DNA from 2 places in the Pseudoalteromonas sp. UBA2102 genome. Region 2 is predicted to be linked to the other one. Evidence: predicted binding sites of a transcription regulator. Region 2 holds the regulator's gene; the other holds the start of a gene.
The links. Region 2 encodes LexA, which represses DNA repair genes until DNA is damaged. Its sites were predicted from a motif close to TACTGTATNNNNATACAGTA; they were not measured.

Region 1 (4,267 bases), on a different contig from region 2:
AACTGCTGAAGCTGCTAATATTTCAAGAGTTTGTTTAAAGTCATCTGCGGCCTGTGGTGCGCTAAGTTCTTGTTCTAGCTGCTTAGCTAACTCTTCGTAAGAGGTTGTTCCGTCAATTTTTAACGACAAACCAAAATGAAATATATCAACCAATTCTAGAATTACTTGCTCGGTGTCTGGGGTTTGTTTTTTCCACCACTTCCAACCGTAATGATCTAGCATCTCTGCACACTCTACCCAAATGGCTCTGTACCACTCAAAACCTTGGCTAAACCATTGATCATGAACTTTAGTGTTCATGGCATTTTGCATTTCTAGCATTACTACTAGCTTATTTAAGTTGGCTGACATATCGTTTCCACTTGAGCTTTTAAATTACGCTTATGATACAGGCAAATAATAAAAAGTGCATTTTTGATCTATTATAAACAGCACATAAAAACAAGGCAGGAAATAATGATGAGTAAAGTGTTACTGCACACCTTGGCGACTATTGTAATGGCTGCTTTTTTAGTAACGAATGCGCAAGCAAGTACAGAAGGAATTGCTACAGCCCCCGAGCAAGTATCACCATTATTACCGGGCTTAAGCGTGCCTAATATAACGCTCAAAGATCAACATGGTAATAATGTAGAGTTACAAAAGCGCTTTGCTGAAAAAACAACGGTGCTTATTATTTACCGCGGTGGTTGGTGTCCTTATTGCTCAAAACAACTGGCTAATATACAAAAAATTGAGCAGCAACTCGCTAATTTAAACGCGCAAATTATTGCAGTATCGCCAGATAGCCCAGAAAAACTAGCCCAAAGTAAAATAAGTTCGCCAAATTATTTACTGCTTTCAGATGATAGCTTAACCCTAGCAAAAGCCTTGGGTTTAGCTTATTTTTTAGATGATAAAACAGCCGCTATCTATCGCAATAAGCGCGGTGTTAACTTTGTTGATGCCCAAGGCAAGGTAAACGTCGCCTTACCTGTACCGGCTGTATTTGTAATTGATAAAAGCGGCGTTGTGTATTTTCAGTACGCAAACCCTAATTACAAAGTACGTTTAACAGAGGAGCTATTATTAGCTGGCGTTAAATCAATAGAAAATCAATAATCTGTAGTTATACCAATCGACTTAAATATTTAATCATTCTAGGGTGCTAAATAGAGCGCTATAAATGCCTAATAACTTAACACCATTGATATTACAAAAAAGGCCAACTAGGTTGGCCTTTTAAACGTTTAACGCGAGCCAGTAAACTCAGCCCACGACTCTATTAAATCTATAAAATCTTCAAAGCCACAACCACTCACTAGGCCATTTTCTTCAAGCATTAAGTCATCATCTTGATAGGCGACTAAATCTTCGCTGTCTTGGTGTAGGGCATGGGCTTCAAATAAGGCTTCGTCTTTAGAGAGTATTAAGTCTATCTCTTGGCCTTTTAACGTTATTGGCTCGTAACTTGTTTTTACCGAGCTAATAAGTGCTTGTACCATCGCGACTTTTTCTTTGCCAATTTCTTCGTTTAACCAGCGGCCAATTAGGGCATGCTCGCTGCTTATTTTAATGCGCAGCCCACTAATAGGGTCACGTATAAATTGATATTCCATAATTTTTACTTTTAAAACGCTAATGCACTAATTATACCCATAAATAGCCTTAAACACCGACCCTAAAACGCAAAATAGCGCCAATGGGCGCTATTTAAATAGGCGACATAAAAGCTAACTTCGCGATCTAAAACGTGCAGCATCTATAATCGACCATAAATAAATAATAGGCACGAGTACAAAGCCTACTAATACATAAATAAGTGCGTAACTAATTATAATAGCTAGCGCAAAAAAGATAGCGGCTAAAATTCGCCCTTGTACCAATTGCCCTAAACCAGGAAAAAATATATTACACAACGCTGCAATAACATTACCGCCAGAACCTTGATCAGCCATACTCACCTCTGTAGTTAATTAATTTTAAGTTTTAGTTATTTACTTACTATCACACTTTATGCCAATTTATTAAAGCTTAAAAATCAAATAGTTAAATTACTACTAAATAACTGCTTTAGTATTTTTTACTAAATATAGGTCAATTTGATTATTTTTATTATTAATTATCGTTACTTAAGAGTACAAAAAAGCGACTAAGGGATTAGTTTTACAAGTATTTTTAGAATAGCTGTTCATAAAAACAGTATTTTATTTAGCCTAACAAAAACACCTGTTATACTGCCCTCATTATTGATTGAAAAGGCGTAACGATGGACGTTTCTGAATTACTCGATGGCTTAAATGACAAACAACGCGATGCCGTTGCAGCCCCACTACAAAACATGCTGGTATTAGCAGGTGCTGGTTCGGGTAAAACACGTGTTTTAGTTCATCGTATCGCGTGGTTAATGCAGGTTGAGCAAGCATCAGCCTATAGTATTTTTGCGGTTACCTTTACTAATAAAGCCGCTAAAGAAATGCGCACCCGTGTTGAAGAAACCCTAAAAGCCCCTGTCGGTGGCATGTGGATTGGTACATTCCATGGTTTATCACACCGTATTTTGCGCGCTCATCACCGTGAAGCAAACCTGCCAGAAGCCTTTCAAATTTTAGACTCTGACGATCAACTTAGAATGATCAAGCGCTTATTAAAATCAATGAATATTGATGATAAAAAGTGGCCCGCCAAACAATTTGGCTGGTACATCAGCGCTAAAAAAGATGAAGCCCTGCGCCCTAAAGATATTCAAGCCTACGATATAAACGAGCAAATGATGCTACGTGTATATGCCGCCTATCAAGAGGCGTGTGACCGTGCTGGTTTAGTTGATTTTGCAGAAATACTGCTACGTAGCTACGAAGTACTTAAAAATAATCCTACGCTACTTCGCCATTACCAGCAGCGCTTTGCCCACATGCTGGTAGACGAGTTCCAAGATACCAATACCATTCAATACGCATGGCTAAAGCTACTTGCTGGTGATACACAAAGCATTATGATTGTAGGCGACGATGACCAGAGTATTTACGGTTGGCGTGGCGCTAAAATAGAAAACATTAAACGCTTTCTAACTGATTTTGACGCCGAAACTATTCGCCTTGAGCAAAACTACCGCTCAACCGCGACCATTCTAAAAGCATCTAATGCGCTAATTAAAAATAATTCAGAGCGCATGGGTAAAAGCCTTTGGACCGATGGTAACGAAGGCGAGCCTATATCAATTTATGCCGCCTTTAACGAGCTAGACGAAGCCCGCTTTGTAAGCAGCAAGCTACGCAGCTGGTTAAATGCTGGTAATGCGCTGCAAGACGCCGCTATTTTATACCGTAGTAACGCACAATCTCGTGTACTCGAAGAAGCCATGCTTCAAGAAGGCTTAAAGTACCGTATTTACGGTGGTATGCGATTCTTCGAACGTCAAGAAATTAAAGATGCGCTATCGTACTTACGATTAGTAGGAAACCGCCAAGACGACGCCGCATTTGAGCGTGTAATTAACACCCCTGCGCGCGGTATTGGCGATAAAACACTTAGCCATATACGCGACTGTGCGCGTGCTGAGTCTCTGCCTCTTTGGTACGCCGCTAAAGCAATTGTTGAACAACAACATTTATCGGGTCGTGCGGCAAGCGCTGTTACAAAATTTGTAGAGTTGGTAGAGCACATAGAAGATAAAATTAGCGACCTTACACTGCAAGAGCAAGCCAAATACGCTATTCAAACCTCTGGCCTTATGGCTATGTATCAAGCTGAAAAAGGCGAAAAAGGCCGAGCTCGCGTAGAAAACTTAGAAGAGCTTATCAGTGCCTGCGATCAGTATGAACTCCCCGAAGAAGAAGAGTTTAGCTCACCACTACAAGGCTTTTTAGCTTATACATCGCTTGAATCTGGTGAAGGCCAAGCCGATGAACACGAAGACGCTGTGCAAATGATGACTCTTCACTCTGCTAAGGGCTTAGAGTTTCCGCTTGTGTTTATGGTGGGCGTTGAAGAAGGCATGTTCCCATCGCAGCAAAGTAATGAAGAGTCAGGGCGCTTAGAAGAAGAACGCCGCCTTTGTTACGTGGGCATGACCCGTGCCATGGACAAACTTTACATAAGCCATGCCGAAAGCCGTCGTTTATACGGCCAAGAAAAGTACCATAGCCCATCGCGATTTTTACGTGAAATACCCGAAGATTGCGTAGAAGAAATTCGTATTAAAACACAGGTATCACGACCGCCTGCTGCAGGGCGTTTTAGCGCATCAGTAAGCCATGCTGTATTTGAAGAAAGTGGTTTTAACTTA
Region 2 (4,267 bases):
GTTGTGTTAATTGGCTTAGCGTCGATGAGTAAATGCGCTTGTGCATTAGCGGTAATTTGTATTTTAGTGGGTGGCTGAAAAGGGCGCCCCGTTAAACCATTAAAGCTCTGCTGCTCGTCAGTATTAATAACAGTAATAAGCGGGGTCGTTAAAAAGTGCTCAAATACTATTTGCATGGGGTTAGGCACTTGGGCAGTAATATTATCGAGTGATGTGGGGTAGTCTGCTTGAGTAAATGGGTTTGTAAGTGTGCGCTTAGCAAGGTGCTTACCGTGTACGTATTCAAGTGGTATCGCGCTCATTACTAAGCCGCCTAAAAGCCAAGCTAAAATTTGTAAGGCAAGTAAATAGCCTAGCCACTTATGTAGTTTTCGAGCGCGCTTAAATAGTTGTTTTCTCATTTTGTGCTTCTTATTATTTTTAGCGTTAGTGTATTACAGCAGCCCATGCTTTTACTGCGGCATTTTGTCGCAGTTATTCATAAGCTTACTCTAACTTTATAAAAATAATAAAAAGGAGCGGTAAAAAATCAGTGAGGCTGTGTTTAATGCTCACGTAAGGCATTTATTAGCCCTTGTTTGCTCATTTTTGAGCGGCCGCTAATGCCGAGCTCTTTAGCTTTATTGTACAGCTGCTTTTTAGTGCGCTGCTCATACTTTGAGGCTTTGCCGCCTTTAACAGCGGTTTTATGAGTATTGCTATTAGCAATGCGCGCAGCTTTTTGTTTGCTCATGCCTTCATCTCGAAGCGCATCGTATTGATCGTCGTTTTTAATTTGCGGGCCATGATCTACCATAATTGTCCTCCTGAAGCGTTTAATTACGCAGTGTGTGTATAACTTTCATACATAAACGGTAAAATTAAGCGTAACTAGCCTAACCCGTTTTATAAGGCAAATTAGATGCCAATGGCGTTTAAACAGGTATTTTCTATTAATAAAGCCATGTTTAGCGCTTAGTTGATTTGGTATAAAAGTAAAACTGCGTTAAAGTTTGCGATGAAACTATAAGAGGGTAAAAAGCAGACAATGTCGGAAATTCAATTTTTAAATGTAGATCTAGAGCTTGAGTCTAAACAAGATATTAGCGCCCTAGTGGCAGACTTAAAGAAAAACGCGATGGTTTTGCATTATGACAAAGACGAATATCGTCAATTGGCGCGTATTGAAGCCTCAGGTGATATAACCACGCCAGACAAAGCAATCAACCACTTATGTGAATTAATAGAGTCGTGTTCACGTAATGCGCTTAAGCAGTGGCTAAGCTGTTCGCGCAGAACGTTTGATATAGGCTTTGAGTCGGGCACGTCACCTAAGTGTTTTAACCAAGCTCTACATGCAGATACACTACTACGTATATCTGCCATTGGCGCTGGTATGGAAATAACGATTTACCCTATCGAAAAGTAGCCATAGTTAACTATTTGCGCTCGACAACCGCTGCGGTCATTTTTGATACGCAGCAAAGCTCGCCGCGGCTATTGGTTATTTTTATTTCCCATACAGAACTGCGCTTACCAATATGAAATGCACGAGTAACGGCGGTTAAAGTGCCATTTCGAGAGGCCTTTAAGTGGCTGGCGCTAATTTCCTGTCCAACACAATAAAATTTTGTAAAGTCCACTACAAAGTTAGCGGCGTAGCTTGCTACGGTTTCAGCAAGTACCACATTTGCGCCACCATGTACCATACCAATAGGATTATGATGCTCAGGAATAGCAGGCATGGTAGCCACTAGGTAATCATCTCCTATTTCGGTTATTTCTATGCCCATGGTTTTCATCAGCGTGCCTTGGCCGTTTATTCCCTCATCTAACTGTTTGCAAAGCTCTAATGTGATGGGTTGATGCCAAATACTCATAATTACTCCTTTATATTGAAAGCAAATTTATAGCATTTTAAATACTGAACGTCTGCAATTACCTAAAATTTATCCAGGCGCGGTGTATTTAGCTATTTTAAAGCACAATTTAAATTTGCGATTTTTATTTAACTGTATATACTCACAGTTAAATGTACTGTATGGAAAACCAGTTGTATGCGACCATTAACTAAACGCCAAGCTCAAATACTCGAACTAATAAAAGTTTTTATTAAAGACACTGGTATGCCTCCTACACGTGCCGAAATTGCGCAAACACTCGGTTTTAAAAGTGCCAATGCTGCAGAAGAGCACTTAAAAGCGCTTGCCAAAAAAGGTGTTATTAAAATGAAACCAGGCGCAAGCCGTGGTATTCAATTGGTTGAAGAAGAAGAGCCAGAGCAACTAGGTCTGCCATTAATAGGTAGAGTTGCAGCGGGTTCGCCTATTTTGGCGCAAGAACATGTTGAGAGTCACTGTAAAATAGACCCACTCATGTTTAAACCAGCCGCCGACTTTTTACTGCGTGTTAACGGCATGAGTATGAAAGATATAGGTATTATGGATGGTGACTTGCTTGCCGTACACCGTACTCAAACAGCAGAAAACGGCCAAGTTGTGGTTGCACGAGTAGATGAAGACGTAACCGTAAAACGCCTAGAAAAAGCAGGCCGAAAAGTATTATTACACGCCGAAAACGAAGAGTTTACGCCAATTGAAGTAGACCTTGAAAACGAATCGTTTAATATTGAAGGGTTAGCCGTTGGCGTAATAAGAAATGCCGATTGGATGTAATTTTTAACTATTTTTAATTAATATTTATAAATGCGCACTTTTTAGTGTGCATTTTTGTTTTAAAAACAAACCTTCCACCGTCTCAAAACGCCCTAAAATTATTTAGGCTGTAAACTTTTTTTCACTCATACTTTTATCTTCCTAAGCGTGTTACATCCCTTAATTTTGCTCGTATCTTGGCTGTTAAATAACAATTTAATACGCCGTCATTTAGTCAATACTAAAATATCACTTGATTGTTTTTTATACTAAAACTTGCTTGTTGTACGTTTTTTAGCTAATCATTAATGTGCTGGACTAACAATAACTCACAGCTTTTTAGTTATGAGAACACACAATATACACAAACCTTTTGTTGTCCTAGCGATACCAATCAAAAATAAGATTGGTTAAAAAATAAAAATAACGAATTGGCGTTTAAGCCGTATGCCTCTTCGCTTTGCATTCGCAATAGCATCAAAGGAGCCGTCACATGGGTAAACTGACCTCTACCTTGTGGCTTGTGTTGATTATGTTCCCGCAGCAAGTGCTGGCTAATAGCCAATACAATATGCGCAAGGGCGTAACCGATATAAGTAATAATGTATATCAGCTACACATGACCATATTTTTAATATGTTGTGTGATTGGGGTGATAGTGTTCGCAATAATGTTTTGGGCACTGATTCATCACCGTAAATCTAAAGGGGCAGTTCCTGCCCAATTTCATGAAAGTACCAAAGTAGAAATTCTTTGGACTGCCATTCCGTTTGTTATTTTAATTGCCATGGCAATCCCTGCCACTAAAACCCTCATTGCGATGGAAGATGCCAGTAAGGCCGACTTAACCATTAAAATTACAGGGTCACAGTGGAAGTGGCATTATGAATATATGGGCGAAGACGTAGAGTTTTACTCTATTTTATCTACCCCTCAAGACGAAATAGCCAACCTTGCTAATAAAAACCCTAATTACTTACTTGAGGTTGATAAACCTTTAGTACTGCCAATTAATCAAAAGGTGCGTTTTTTAATGACCTCTGATGATGTTATTCACTCTTGGTGGGTCCCCGATTTTGCCGTTAAAAAAGATGCCAACCCGGGGTTTATCAACGAAACGTGGACCAACATTAACGAAGAAGGTATTTACCGGGGACAGTGTGCAGAGCTGTGCGGTAAAGATCATGGTTTTATGCCCGTGGTGGTTGAAGCTAAATCGCAAGAGGACTTTAACGCATGGCTTGCAGATGCTAAGCAAGCTAAGCAAAAAGCCGCACTTGCTGATGCAGCATTGCTTGAGACAACAATTCCTAAAGAAGAGCTAATGACACTAGGTGAGCAAGTGTATATGGCAAGTTGCGCTGCGTGTCATCAACCTACTGGTATGGGTTTACCGGGCGTATTTCCTGCGTTAAAAGGCAGCCCCATTGTTTTGGGTGATATAAAAGATCACATTGATGTAGTGATTCATGGCCGCCCAGGAACTGCAATGCAGGCATTTGCAAAGCAGCTCTCAATTAAACAACTTGCAGCGGTAATTACCTATAAACGTAATGCGTGGGGTAATGAAACGGGTGATGTCATCCAACCTAGTGAAATTCAGGCAGCACTTGATGCGGAGGCGAACTAATGAG

Region 1: a site for LexA is predicted at 2,165-2,184, ahead of uvrD (DNA helicase II). Genes of this name have one in related genera too.

Annotation. Positions count from the first base shown of each region.
Region 1 is NZ_DCYU01000136.1:4,190-8,456, reverse strand. Features, by position in the region: gene B2R65_RS17500 (dUTP diphosphatase) at 1-351, opposite strand, end outside; gene B2R65_RS17495 (peroxiredoxin-like family protein) at 457-1,101, shown strand; gene B2R65_RS17490 (YacL family protein) at 1,230-1,598, opposite strand; gene B2R65_RS17485 (hypothetical protein) at 1,713-1,937, opposite strand; gene uvrD (DNA helicase II) at 2,249-4,267, shown strand, end outside.
Region 2 is NZ_DCYU01000055.1:51,078-55,344, reverse strand. Features, by position in the region: gene B2R65_RS06965 (hypothetical protein) at 1-401, opposite strand, end outside; gene B2R65_RS06960 (DUF7218 family protein) at 545-796, opposite strand; gene B2R65_RS06955 (hypothetical protein) at 1,028-1,408, shown strand; gene B2R65_RS06950 (PaaI family thioesterase) at 1,419-1,859, opposite strand; gene lexA (transcriptional repressor LexA) at 2,037-2,654, shown strand; gene coxB (cytochrome c oxidase subunit II) at 3,127-4,263, shown strand; gene ctaD (cytochrome c oxidase subunit I) at 4,263-4,267, shown strand, end outside.